Regions from separate parts of the Rhizobacter sp. P2_D12 genome, predicted to be linked through region 1. Evidence: predicted binding sites of a transcription regulator. Region 1 holds the regulator's gene; the other holds the start of a gene.
What was found. Region 1 encodes LexA, which represses DNA repair genes until DNA is damaged. Its sites were predicted from a motif close to ACTGTATNNNNATACAGT; they were not measured.
Positions count from the first base shown of each region.

Region 2: AC1DYN_RS18640 (error-prone DNA polymerase) is a predicted target of LexA. The motif match lies at 3,553-3,570, and genes of this name have one in related genera.

Region 1 is NZ_JBFUEB010000057.1:15,727-22,137, reverse strand. It holds gene AC1DYN_RS19060 (GtrA family protein) at 1-355, opposite strand, end outside; gene AC1DYN_RS19055 (lysylphosphatidylglycerol synthase transmembrane domain-containing protein) at 466-1,401, shown strand; gene AC1DYN_RS19050 (asparaginase) at 1,410-2,342, opposite strand; gene lexA (transcriptional repressor LexA) at 2,423-3,100, shown strand; gene AC1DYN_RS19040 (helix-hairpin-helix domain-containing protein) at 3,112-3,411, shown strand; gene AC1DYN_RS19035 (isochorismatase family protein) at 3,426-3,980, shown strand; gene AC1DYN_RS19030 (penicillin acylase family protein) at 4,073-6,411, opposite strand, start outside.
Region 2 is NZ_JBFUEB010000055.1:21,987-28,397, forward strand. It holds gene AC1DYN_RS18610 (GNAT family N-acetyltransferase) at 31-594, opposite strand; gene AC1DYN_RS18615 (pyridoxamine 5'-phosphate oxidase family protein) at 602-1,222, opposite strand; gene AC1DYN_RS18620 (DNA alkylation repair protein) at 1,228-1,938, opposite strand; gene AC1DYN_RS18625 (GNAT family N-acetyltransferase) at 1,956-2,396, opposite strand; gene AC1DYN_RS18630 (DUF3574 domain-containing protein) at 2,636-3,040, opposite strand; gene AC1DYN_RS18635 (DUF2784 domain-containing protein) at 3,045-3,461, opposite strand; gene AC1DYN_RS18640 (error-prone DNA polymerase) at 3,689-6,411, shown strand, end outside.

The DNA of each region.
Region 1 (6,411 bases):
CGACGGCGAAGGCATGGGCGAGTTCCTGCGTGTGGCGCTGCATGCCGGCGGCCTTCAATGCCGCATCGGCGCCCAGCGCGGCGCTCCAGACGACCGGGAAGAACAGCAGGTTCACCAGAACGAAATCGCGCGCCTGCGTGCGCTTCGGCCTGGAAGAGGCCGGGAAGACATGGCGGCTGTTCAGCCAGAACGCCGTCGCGAGCCCGATGCCATAGGCCAGGGCCACGGCCGTGCCGAACGACAGCCACCGGCTGAGCAGCCACCTGGCACACCAATGCAGCGCAGCCGCGGTCGCGCCGACCACGAGGAAGCGCAGGAACTGCCGGGTGAGAAAATGCCTGATCACGGCGAGCATTGTCCGTGAGTCCGGACCCGACCCGCCCCCCCGCCCCGTCCCCTGCCTCGATGCCTTCGCCCTTCCCTGCGACCCGACCTGCTCCGCCCGCCGGCAAGGAGCCCAGGCCCATGCTCCGGACGGTCGCAGCACGCGCCTTGCTGGCGCTGCTCGGCCTGACCGCCGCCTACGGCGCGGTGCTCGCGTGGCTGGGCTCGGGCGCGCAACTGCGGCATGCACTGCCTGCGCTGCTGCAGCTCCTGCCGGTGTTGCTGGGCTTGTCGTTGCTGTCGTACGGTCTGCGCTATGCGCGATGGCGCTGGCTGCTGCGAAACTTTCCGCACCGCCTCGGGCCGTGGCACGGGCTGCTCGCCTATCTGGCGGGCTTCGCCTTCACCATCAGCCCGGCCAAGCTCGGCGAGCTGGTGCGAATCCGCTACCACGCGCCGCACGGCGTGCAAGGACCTCAGGTGTTCTCGGCCTTCCTGTTCGAACGCGCGACCGACCTGGTCGCCGTGCTGCTGCTGGCCTGCCTGACGTTGACGCAACCCGGCCTGCTGGTGGTGGCAGCCGCGTTCGTCGGGCTGCTGCTGGCACTGATCGTCGGGCTGGCGTGCTGGCCGCGGGGCTGGACAGGCGCCGCGGAACGCATGGAGCGCAGCGGACATCCGCGCCTTGCCCGGCTGCTGCGCGGCGTGCGCGATGGCCTGGCGGGTTCCCGCGCCTGGTGGACCGCGCCGGACCTCGCCCTGAGCCTGTTGCTGGCCCTGGCCGCCTGGAGCGCGTCGGCGTTGTCGTTCGCTTTGCTGCTGGCGCAGTTGGGCGCCATGACGGGCTGGCTGGCGGCGCTGTCGACCTACCCGCTCGCGATGCTGGTGGGTTCTGCGTCGATGCTGCCCGGTGGCATCGGTTCGACCGAACTGGCCATCGTCGCCGTGCTGCGCTCGACGGACGTGCCCATGGCCACCGCGGCGCTGGCGGCGGTGGCGATACGCGTGGTGTCCTTGTGGTTCGCAGTCGCCTGCGGGGTGCTGGCGGTGTCGCTGCTGGAAGGTGCCCGCGCCTGAACCCGCCCTCACCCGCCGAGCAATTGCAGCAGCAGTTCGACCCGCGCCTGGCAAGGCGACAGTTCGCCCCCCGCGGGCAACACATCACCGGGGTGACCCAGCACCGGTCCGGCCGCGACACGGCTGCAACGCATCACCCGCACGCCCGCCGCCTGGGCGCGCAGCAGCGCGGCTTCCAGATCGCGATGCACCGTGCCATGCCCGGTGCCCGCGACCACGATGCCGCGCGCACCCTGCTGCAGCAAGGCATCGACCAGCACGCCATCGACTCCCGCATGGCTCAGCACGATCCCGACCCGCGGCCACGCCGGGGCAGCGAGCCGCGCAACGCCCAAGGCCTCACCGGCCGGCCATGACCGGAACACGCGCAAGCGCCCTTCCTCGATGCGCGCCACCGGGCCCGCATCGCCCGAGTCGAAGGCATCGATGCGGTAACTGTGCACCTTGCGCACGTCACCCGCGCCATGCACCACGCCACCCAGCACCGCGACCACGCCGCGCGCCGCGGGGTGCTGCGCCACCGTCACGGCATCGAGCAGGTTCTGCGGACCGTCCGGCTGCAGCGAGGTCGACGGCCGCATCGCCGCCGTCAGCACCACCGGCTTGACCGGCGACAGCACGCGTTCAAGAAACCAGGCCGTCTCCTCCAGCGTGTCGGTGCCGTGTGTCACGACGACACCCGCCACCTCGGGGCGCGCCAGGTGATGTGCCAGCCGCGTGGCCAGCGCACGCCACACCGCATCGTCCATGTCCTTGCTGTCGACCTGCGCCACCTGCTCGGCCTCGAGCGGCACGCCGGCGAGCGCCGGCACCGCCTTCAGCAACTGCGCCACGCCGAGCTGCGCCGCGGTGTAGCCGATGTTGTCGCCCGCCTCGGCCGCGGTGCCGGCAATCGTGCCGCCGGTGCCCAGCACCACGATGACCCCGTCAGTTCTTTGCATTTTTCACGAAGCTGGATAAAAATACAGTCACTGGATGGATGTTCAGTCCGCAACCCTCGAACGCAACCCCAGAGGCTCCGATGATCGAAACCCCCAAGCTCACCGAGCGCCAGCAGCAGATCCTCGACCTGGTGCAAAGCGCGATCGAGCGCACCGGCGCCCCGCCCACCCGCGCCGAGATCGCGAACGAGCTGGGCTTCAAGTCGGCCAACGCCGCCGAAGAACACCTGCAGGCGCTGGCCCGCAAGGGCGTCATCGAACTGGTAGGGGGCACCTCGCGCGGCATCCGCCTGCAGTCTGACACATTGCGTGCGCTCAACCAGAGCCGCGGCAAGCAGTTCAGCCTGCCGCTGCCCAGCCTGTCGCAGCTCACGCTGCCGCTGGTCGGCCGCGTCGCCGCCGGCAGCCCGATCCTCGCGCAGGAGCACATCGACCAGACCTACCTGCTCGAAGCCAGCCTGTTCGCGCGCCGCCCCGACTACCTGCTGAAGGTGCGCGGCATGAGCATGCGCGATGCCGGCATCATGGATGGCGACCTGCTCGCCGTGCAGAAGGCCAAGGAAGCGAAGAACGGCCAGATCGTCGTTGCGCGGCTGGGCGACGAGGTCACCGTCAAGCGCTTCCGCCGCACCCGCACCAGCATCGAGCTGCTGCCGGAGAACCCCGATTTCGAACCCATCGTCGTGCCGTTCGGCGACGTCGACTTCGAACTCGAAGGCCTGGCGGTCGGCCTGATCCGCAACAACATGCTGAGCTGACGGAGGTTGCCGTGGTCATCAAGGCCCCGAAGGCGGCGAGTGCCGCCGAGTGCAAGGCACTGGAACAACTGCCCAACATCGGCCCGGCCCTCGCCGCCGACCTGCGCCTGATCGGCATCCAGGAGCCGAAGGACCTGCGCGGCAAGGATGCCTTCGTGCTCTACCAGCGCCTGTGCGCGATCACCGGGCAGCGCCAGGATCCGTGCGTGCTCGACACCTTCATGGCCGCCACCGATTTCATGCGGGGTGCAGCGGCCGCACCGTGGTGGACGTACACCGCGCAGCGCAAAGCCTTGTTCGGGCAGGTGTGATGATGGATGTGACGATGGGCGGCACCGACCAAGCCTTGTTGGTGATCGACCTGCAGGCCGGCGCGTTCGACGGCGTCGCCTGCGACGCGATGGCCGACGGCGCGCGCCTGCTGCGGCATTCGGCGGCACTGATCGCGGCCGCGCGCGCGGCCGGCGTGCCGGTGGTCCACGTGCAGCACTGCGAGGACGATGGCGTCTTCGTGCCCGGCACGCCGCGGTGGGAACTGCATCCGGCCGTCGCGCCGCTGGGCGACGAGGCCCGCGTGTCCAAGCGTGCGATGAATGCCTTCGAAGCCACCGGACTCCACGCGGTGTTGCGCCAGGCCGGCGTGCGCCGCGTGCTGGTGTGCGGGTTGCAAAGCGAGTGCTGCGTCACGCACACCACGCAGGGGGCGCTCGCGCTGGGCTACGGCGTGACGCTGGCCGGCGATGCCCATGGCACCTGGCCCGACAAGGGGTTGAGCGCCGAAGAGATCATCGTGCGCCAGAACGCGGCGCTGGTTGCGCAGGGTGCCCAGGTGCTGGGCACGGCCGAGATCGTCGCGCAACTGGCTCGGCAGAATCGCTGAAAGTGATGGACGAATCCCGGATTGGCATCCGGGCTACAGGACTCGATCGGCGGCACGGACCGTAGTCCGGATGCCAATCCGGGAATCGTCGGTCACTTCGCCGCTGGCACCATCGGTTGCAAGCTCAAGGTGTGCTCGGCCACCCCGCCCCACAGCGGCACGTCGTCCACGTTCGCCCAGCGCTCGACCAGGTTGCGGTACAGCGGCGAGAACACGATGCCCGATTGCCCGCTCGAGTGCATGAAGCGCGAGCGCGCCGGGTCGCCCAGGTCGTACAGCGCACGCAGCGACGGGCCGTGCTCGCCCAGGTACAGCTCGCCGGTGGCCGCGTCCGGCTTCAGCCCGACGCGTGACACGTTGACCGAGTAGGTATCGCCACCCACCGGCGTGCGCAGCTCGAACCAGCGCGCCAGCGGCTTCACGCGGCTGAACGGCCGGTGCTCCGAGCGCGCCTGGTGCGCCTGGCCCCATCGCCACTGCGCGACGTCGGCGCCCTGCGATTGCTGCAGCTCGTCGAGCGCACGCGTGAAGGCCGCGTCCACCTGCTGCGAGCACGACTCGAGCGCCGGGGTCGTCTTGTCGTCGCACCACCAGCCGTCCTTGCGTTCCAGAACGCCTTCGAGCGCCTCGCGGAAGCTGCGTCCGCCGATCTGCCGCTCGTACAGCGCCGGGCCGAGTTCGTCGCGGAACACGCCTTGCGTCAGCTGGCGCGTCCAGGCCCACAGGATCAGCGGCGCGGCACGGCCAGCCGCCATGGTGCCGTCGAAGCCGGCCAGCTCGCGCTGCGCCGCGGCGGCGAGCGGATGGTCGGACTTCGCCTGCTGCAACACCGGCAGCAGCTTCAGCGCGGCCAGCGACAGCTCGTCGGCCTGGATCGCGCGCAGGCTGGCGATGGTGTGCTTGGGCGTCGCCGCCAGCAACTGCTCGATGCGCCGCTGGCGCCAGGGCGGCGACCATTCGCTGGTCAGGAAATGCGGGTAGTCCGGCGCGTGGATGCGCTGGTTCGCGGTCGCGATCCAGCCGCGCGCCGGGTCCACCTCGCGCGGCGTCTCGCCGGCCGGCACCGTGCCCGCCCAGTCGTAGCGCGGCTCCCAGCCCGGCGCGGGCACCAGGCCCTTCAGATCGTTCTCCGGCTTGCGCACCGGCACGCGCCCGGCCGACACCTCGCCGATGTGGCCCTGCACGTCAGCCACCACCATGTTCTGCATCGGCGCGACGTAGCCGGCCGACACCGCGATGAACTCGTCCACCGAGCCGGCAGTGTTGAACCCGATGCCGGTATCGACCGAGCTCGCGTCCGGGTCGAGGGCGGTCCAGCGCATCGCGAGCGCGTAGGTCGGCTGGTTCGGCGGGCCGGTCAGGCCCTCGGTCGGGCCGCCGGCATCCGAGATCACCGGGCCATGGCGCGTCGCGCGCACCGTCAGCGTGACGTCGGCATGGCCCTTCACCTTGATCACCTCGGTCCAGCGCTCGAAGCGCGCCCAGCCGTCGGGGGTCTGGTACTGCCCCGGGTCGTCGGAGCGAATGCGTTCGAGGTAGAGGTCCTGCACGTCGGGCGCGGTGTTGGTGAAGCCCCAGGCGATCTTCTCGTTCTGCCCCAGCACGACGATCGGCAGCCCGGGCATGGTCGCGCCGGCCACCTTGAAGCCGGGCGCATCGAGCCGCGCGACGTACCACAGCGCCGGCGCGCTGAGCTTCAGGTGCGGATCGTTGGCCAGCAGCGGCTTGCCGCTCTCGGTGTGCGCCCCGGCAACCACCCAGTTGTTCGAGCCGATGCCCTCCAGGCCCGATTCGGGGGCGCCGGCCAGCGCCTGGCGGCCGAGCGAGGCGTCCACCTTCAGCGTGCGGAACAGCGCGGCATAGTCGGCCGTCGCGAGCGGTGGGTCGCCGGGGTACGGCGGCAGCAGCTCGTTGATGCGCTCGACCGGCATCTTCAGCGCCAGGCGCATGCGCAGCAGCTCGGCCGACCAGTTGCCGCCCAGGTCCCAGGCCATCATCGTGGCCCAGGCCAGGCTGTCGACCGGCGTCCAGTGCTGCGGCTGCAGGCCGAGCAGCACGAACTCGGGCGGGCGCGCCTTCAGCGCGCTGTCGAGGTAGGCGTTGATGCCGGCGCTGTAGGCCTGCAGCGCCGCGCGCGTGGTCGGGCTGGCGCGCTCCCACTGCGCCGCGGCGGCGCGCCGCACGCCCAGCGCGCGCAGGAAGCGGTCGGTCTCGACGGCCGGCTCGCCGAAGGCCTCGGCCAGCCGGCCCGCGCCGATGCGGCGGTGCGTCTCCAGTTGCCACAGCCGGTCCTGTGCGTGGACGTAGCCGAGGCCGAACATCGCGTCCTCGCGCGACGCGGCGTGGATGGTCGGCACGCCCAGCGCATCGCGCTCGATGCGCACCGCAGCCGCAAGCCCCGGCAGCAGCTGCTCGCCGTCCACCTGCGGCA
Region 2 (6,411 bases), on a different contig from region 1:
CCGAGGCGTACCCGCCGTTTCCGGACATGTTCATCCCGCCGGCGAATCCTTCCACTCGCGGCGCAGCAGCCCGTACAGCCAGCTGTCGGACACCTCGTCGCCGACGATCCAGCGTTCGCGCAGGTGCCCTTCGCGCACGAAGCCCAGCCGCTCCAGGCTGCGGGCCGAGCCGAGGTTGCGCGGATCGAGGTCGGCCTCGATGCGGTTCAGGTCCATCGCGGTGAAGCCGTGGCGCACCAGCGCGACCAGGGCTTCGTGCATGTAGCCGTGGCCCCAGGCCGCACGTGCCAGTGCATAGCCGATCTCGGCGCGCCGGCAGCCGGGGCTGAGCTTGAACAGCGTGCAGGTGCCGATCAGCGCAGCGTCGCTGCGCCGCTCGATGCCCAGCCGAAGCTCTTCGCCGGCCGCCATCGCCACGCGGTCGTGCTCGATCATCGCGTGCGCGGGGGCGATGGAAGTCCAGGGCGGCGTGCTCCAGTAGCGCATCACCTCGGGGTCGCTGAAGACCTGCAGCAGGGCCGGGGCGTCGCCGTCACGCAGCGGGCGCAGCAGCAGGCGTCCGGTGGCGAGGCGTGTCGATTCGAAAGAAGGCATCGGGGGTTCAGTACAGCGTGGTGCGCTGCCGCTGCGGCAGGTCGCGGTCGTAGGCGGCGCCATCGATGGCCGAATCGGTCAGCGCGGCCAGCATCGTGCCGGCCGATGGCACCGCAGTGGCCGGGCGCGACTCGGGCGGCGCCCAAAGCTTCGAGCGCTGCATCGCGCGTGCGCACTGGAACAGCACGCTCTCGACCGTGACCTCGATGACGCACTTCGGCGGCTGCCCGTCCATCGCCAGGCGCTGCAGCAGATCGGGCGAGACCGAGATGCGCGCGCGGCCGTTGACCCGCATCGTCTCGCCGACACCCGGAATCAGGAACAGCAGCGCGACGCGCGGATCGGCCAGGATGTTGCGCAGGCTGTCGATGCGGTTGTTGCCGCGCCGCTCGGGCAGCAGCAGCGTGCGTTCGTCGACCACCGTCACCAGCCCGGCGGGATCGCCGCGCGGCGAGGTGTCGAGGCCGCCCGGGCCGGCGGTGGCCAGCACCGCGAACGGCGAAGCCTCGATCCACTGGCGGTAGACCGGATGAAGGTGCGTGACCTCCTTGCGGATCGAGGCCTCGCCGACCGGGCCGAACAAGGCTTCGAGGGCGGACAGGTCGCTGATCAGGTGCGGGTCGGTCATGGAGGTCATTCCAGGAATCGGGTCTTCAGCGCGACGGGGAGCTTCTCCACCGCCTGGCGCAGCATCGGCCGGGGCATTGTCGTGGCGAACGCCTCGAGGAAGGCGAGCAGGCGTGACGGGTCGTGCTTGCCGGCCTCGCGGACCCAGGAGCCGACCGCCTTCTGCACCAGCGGGTGCGCGTCGTGCAGCAGCAGCTCGGCAAGCCGGAAGGTGTCGTCGATGTCGCCGGTGCGGATGAAGAACCAGGTCGCGACGATGGCGGTGCGGCGTTCCCACGGGTTCGGTGACCGGGCGAGCTGGTAGAGGGCGTCGCGCGGCCGGTCGGCCAGCCAGCCGCCGACCACGTGCGGCGCGGCGCGATCGACCAGGTCCCAGTTGTTGATGCGGTCGTGCCGGCGCAGGTAGAGCTCGAACAGCGCCTGGCGCTGTGCGGGCGGGGTGCGCCTGGCACGGGCCTGGAAGTCCATCACGCTGACGGCCGCCATGCGCACTTCGTAGTGCGGGTCGTCGAGCAAGGCTTCGACCTGGTCGAGCGGCAAGCCGGCATGGGCCTTGGCGATCGGGAAGACCTGGCCGATGGGGACGCCGAGGATCCGGTTGTCGCTGGAACGGGCGTCGGGATCGGCATGGAAGAACCGGGCGACTTCGGCCACGGCATCCGGGCGGGCCATCGCGCGCAATGCGGCAACGAGTGTGCGGTGCGGTGCGGCGGGCATCGGCGGCTCGCTTCAGCTCATGCGGGCAGCTCGCGCGCCATCAGGAACTTGCTGATGCCCGGCGCAAAGCCCTGCAGCTCGGCGCGTACCTCGTAGCCGAGCGAGCGGTACAGCGCGGGGGCCTGGAAGCTGAAGGTCTCGAGGTAGAAGATGCGGCAACCGCGCTGCTGCGCCTGCTGTTCGAAGGCGCGGACCAGCCGCGCGCCGATGCCTTGCCGGCGGTGCGCCGCGTCCACCCACAGCTGCTGCAGCTCGCAGCACGCGCCCCAGGTGCGCCCGACGGCGCCGCCGATGGCCTCGCCGGACGCGAGCCGCGCGAAGCACGACAGCGGCCGCACCTCGTGCAGCGGCGCGGCGGCGGCGTTCGAGCGGTCGAGGCCCTCGTCGACGAGCCGGCCTTCAGAGGCGGGAACGTCGTCATGCAACGTGATCGAGGGGGGCGAGGCGGGTTCTTGCATCAGGTCGCGTAGGCGTTCGACGCCAGGAATGCCTTCACGGCGCGGCTGCGAAAGTGAGCCGGCGCAGGCCGACGACCAGGCCCAGCAGGATGACGAGCGTTCGGGGAGCGCCAGAGAACATGAAAACTCCATTTGTTGCAGGACGCGCAGCTTACGCACGGGACCGTGGGGCGTCCAGGGGAACGCATGGGAGGACGACCGTGAAACCGACCAGGCGCATGGCCTGCGGGCCGTGTCCGCTAGAACGAGGCGCAGGCACGTGCCTTCACGCGCAGCACCGCCTCCTGCTGGAACCTCGACTTGTACTCGGCAACGATCTCGCGCACCCGCTGCTCGCTGGCCGCGTCGTCCGGGTGGACGAGGTCGAGCACATGCGACGCTTCCTGCACGATGGCGCCATCGGCGCCGCGCCACTGCCCCGACGCCTGCCAGGCGGTGAGGCCTTGCGGGAAACGGGGCGTGACGGCGCTGCCCAGGAATGCAGACCATTCCTCGGGCGAGACGGTGCCGCCGGGCTTGGCCGTGCCGAAGTACAGCGCGTCGTGGATGGACGATTGCCCGGCACCGGTGCAGGCGAGTTGCCGTGTGGATGCGCAAGCGCCGAGGGCGAGCGCCAGGACGCAAACTGCGGGACGAAGGTGCATGGAATCAGGCCTGTCGATCGGGGTGGCGCCTGCGGAACTCCGGCGGATACAGCCACCAGCTCGCCAGCACCAGCAGCCCGAAGAGCGAATAGGCCAGCACGAACACCCAGGGCGGTGCGTCGTGGTAGAGCAGCAGCTGCAGCCAGTGTTCGATGAAGCCGCCGGCGTAGGTGGGTGCGTCGGCCTTCGAGCGCAGCCACATCTCCAGCGTGGTGAGCGGGCAGGTGATGTCGAACCAGGATTCGAGCACGACCACGCCGATGGCCGCGGCGTGTGCCAGCCGGAACCACGGCCGGTTCACCCAGCGCCAGCGGCGCAGGTTGCCGGCGACGACGAGCACCAGCCCGAGGACGACGAAGGCCACGATGCCCAGGTGAAGGACCAACACGGCGTTGGCCAGCAACTGGAAGAGGGTGTCCATGCGGGTCAGTGCTTCTTCGTCAGCGCCACGCCGTCGACCGTCATCTCGCAGCCGCCAGCAAGGCCTTGGAGAGCGGCTGCAGGGCATCTATACTGTATTTAAATACAGTGTTTCTGGCCGGCTTCAGCGTGCGCATTTCCGATCCTCCCCTCGCGTGCATTCCGATGGCGCCGCAGCTTACGGACGGAAACGCCGTGCGTCCAGCGCCTGCCTGAGCCTGCCTCGCGATGCTGCCCCCCTACGCCGAGCTGCACTGCCGCAGCAACTTCAGCTTCCTCACCGGGGCCTCGCACCCCGAGGAGCTGGTGGCGCGTGCCGCCGAGCTCGGCTACAGCGCGCTCGCGATCACCGACGAATGCTCGCTGTCCGGCGTGGTGCGGGCGCACGTCGAGGCGCAGCGCCATGCGCTGCACCTGATCATCGGCAGCGAGATGCGCCTCACGCTGCCCGACGACGGCGGCCCGCACGCGCGCCTCGTGATGCTGGCGCAGACGCGCCGCGGCTACGGCAACCTGTCGCACTGGATCACCGTCGCGCGGCGCCGTGCCTCCAAGGGCAGCTACCTGGCCCATCCGTCCGATCTCGAAGGCGGCGTGCCCGATGCGCCCACGCTGGCCGGCCTGCCCGATTGCCTGGCCCTGCTGGCGCCCGATGCCTCGCAGGCGTTCGAGACGGTGTTCGCCCACGCGATGTGGCTCAAGACCTGGTTCCACGGGCGGGCTGCCCTGCTGGTCGAGCGGTTGCACCGGCCCGGTGACGACGACTTGCTGGCCACCGTGGCCCGCGTTGCGCAGATGACGGGCCTGCGCGTGGCGGCCGCGGGCGACGTGCTGATGCACCTGCGCTCGCGCAAGTCGCTGCAGGACACGCTGACCGCGACGCGGCTGAACCTGCCGCTGGCGCAATGCGGCCTGCAGCTGGCGCCGAATGCCGAGCAATACCTGCGCTCGCGCAGCCGCCTGGCCGGCCTGTACGACGCGCCGTGGCTGGACAACACGCTGTGGCTGGCCGCGCAGTGCAGCTTCTCGCTGAAGGAGCTGAAGTACGAGTACCCGCGCGAGGTCGTCCCCGAAGGCCTGACGCCGATCGCTCACCTGCGCAACCTGACGTATGCCGGTGTGCCCAAGCGCTTTCCGAAAGGTTTGAAGGACGAGCACGCAAAGCAGATCGAGGACGAGCTCGCGCTGATCGAGCAGCTCGGCTACGAGGCCTATTTCCTGACGGTGGCCGATGTCGTGCGCTGGGCGCGCAGCAAGGACATCCTGTGCCAGGGCCGCGGCAGCGCGGCCAACTCGCTGGTCTGCTACTGCCTGGAGGTGACCGAGGTCGACCCGGCCCGCGCCACGCTGCTGTTCGGCCGCTTCATCAGCGCCGAGCGCAACGAGCCGCCCGACATCGACATCGACTTCGAGCACCAGCGCCGCGAAGAGGTCATCCAGTACATCTACGGCAAGTACGGCCGGCACCGCGCGGCGCTCACCGCGGTCGTCATCAGCTACCGGCCGCGCAGCGCGGTGCGCGACGTCGGCCGCGCGCTCGGCATCGACCTGCAGCGCATCGACGCGGTCTCCAAGGGCCACCAGTGGTTCGACGGCCGCGGCATCAGCGCCGAGCGGCTGCGCGAGAACGGCTTCGATCCCGATGCGCTGCTGGTGCGGCAATGGGCCGAGCTCACGGCCGTGCTGGTGGGGTTTCCGCGCCACCTGAGCCAGCATCCCGGCGGCTTCGTGATCGCGCGCGACCAGATCGAGCAGCTGGTGCCGGTGGAGAACGCCGCGATGGACAAGCGCAGCGTCGTGCAATGGGACAAGGACGACCTCGACGCGCTCGGGCTGATCAAGGTCGACATCCTCGCGCTCGGCATGCTGAGCGCGCTGCGCCGCGCGCTGGCCTTCATCGGCGACAAGCAGGGCCGCCCGATGCGCCTGCAGGACATCGCCGACGACGACCAGCCCACCTACGACATGATCTGCAAGGCCGACACCATCGGCGTGTTCCAGATCGAGAGCCGCGCGCAGATGAGCATGCTGCCGCGGCTGCAGCCGCGCAACTACTACGACCTGGTGGTCGAGGTCGCGATCGTGCGGCCCGGGCCGATCCAGGGCGGCATGATCCATCCCTACCTGAAGAACCGGAAGCTGGCGATCGAGGACATCGACTGCCCCGAGGATCTCTGGCCCGCGCTGAAGCGCACGAAGGGCGTGCCGATCTTCCAGGAGCAGGTCATGCAGATCGCGATGATCGCGGCCGACTTCACCCCCGGCGAGGCCGACCAGCTGCGCCGCGCGATGGCCGCCTGGAAGCGCAAGGGCGGGCTCGGGCCGTTTCACGAGAAGCTGGTCGGGCGCATGGTGGCCAAGGGCTACGACCTGGAATACGCCGAGAGCATCTTCCGGCAGATCCAGGGCTTCGGCGAATACGGCTTCCCCGAAAGCCATGCGGCCGGTTTCGCGCTGCTGGCCTACACCAGCAGCTGGATCAAGTGCCACCACCCCGATGTCTTCCTGGCGGCGCTGCTGAACAGCCAGCCGATGGGTTTCTATGGCGCCGCGCAGCTGGTGCGCGATGCGCGCGAGCACGGCGTGCAGGTGCGGCCGGCCGACGTGGGCTGCAGCGACTGGGAGTGCACGCTCGAGTGGTCGCTGGAGGGCCCACGGGAAGGGCTGCGGCCGGTGCGCCTGGGCTTGAACCGCGTCAGCGGCCTGGCGGAAGACGCGGCCCGCCGCATCGTCGAGGCCCGCGAGGCCGGCGCCTTCCTCAGCCCCGAAGACCTGGCGCGGCGCGCCGAACTGAACGCGCACGAGCTGCAGTCGCTGGCCCAGGCCGATGCGCTGCACAGCCTGAGCGGGCACCGCCACCAGGCGGCCTGGGCGGTGGCCGGCATCGACACGCGGCCCACCGCGATGCTGCGCAGCACCCGGATCGACGAGCCGGCGCTGCAGTTGCCGGC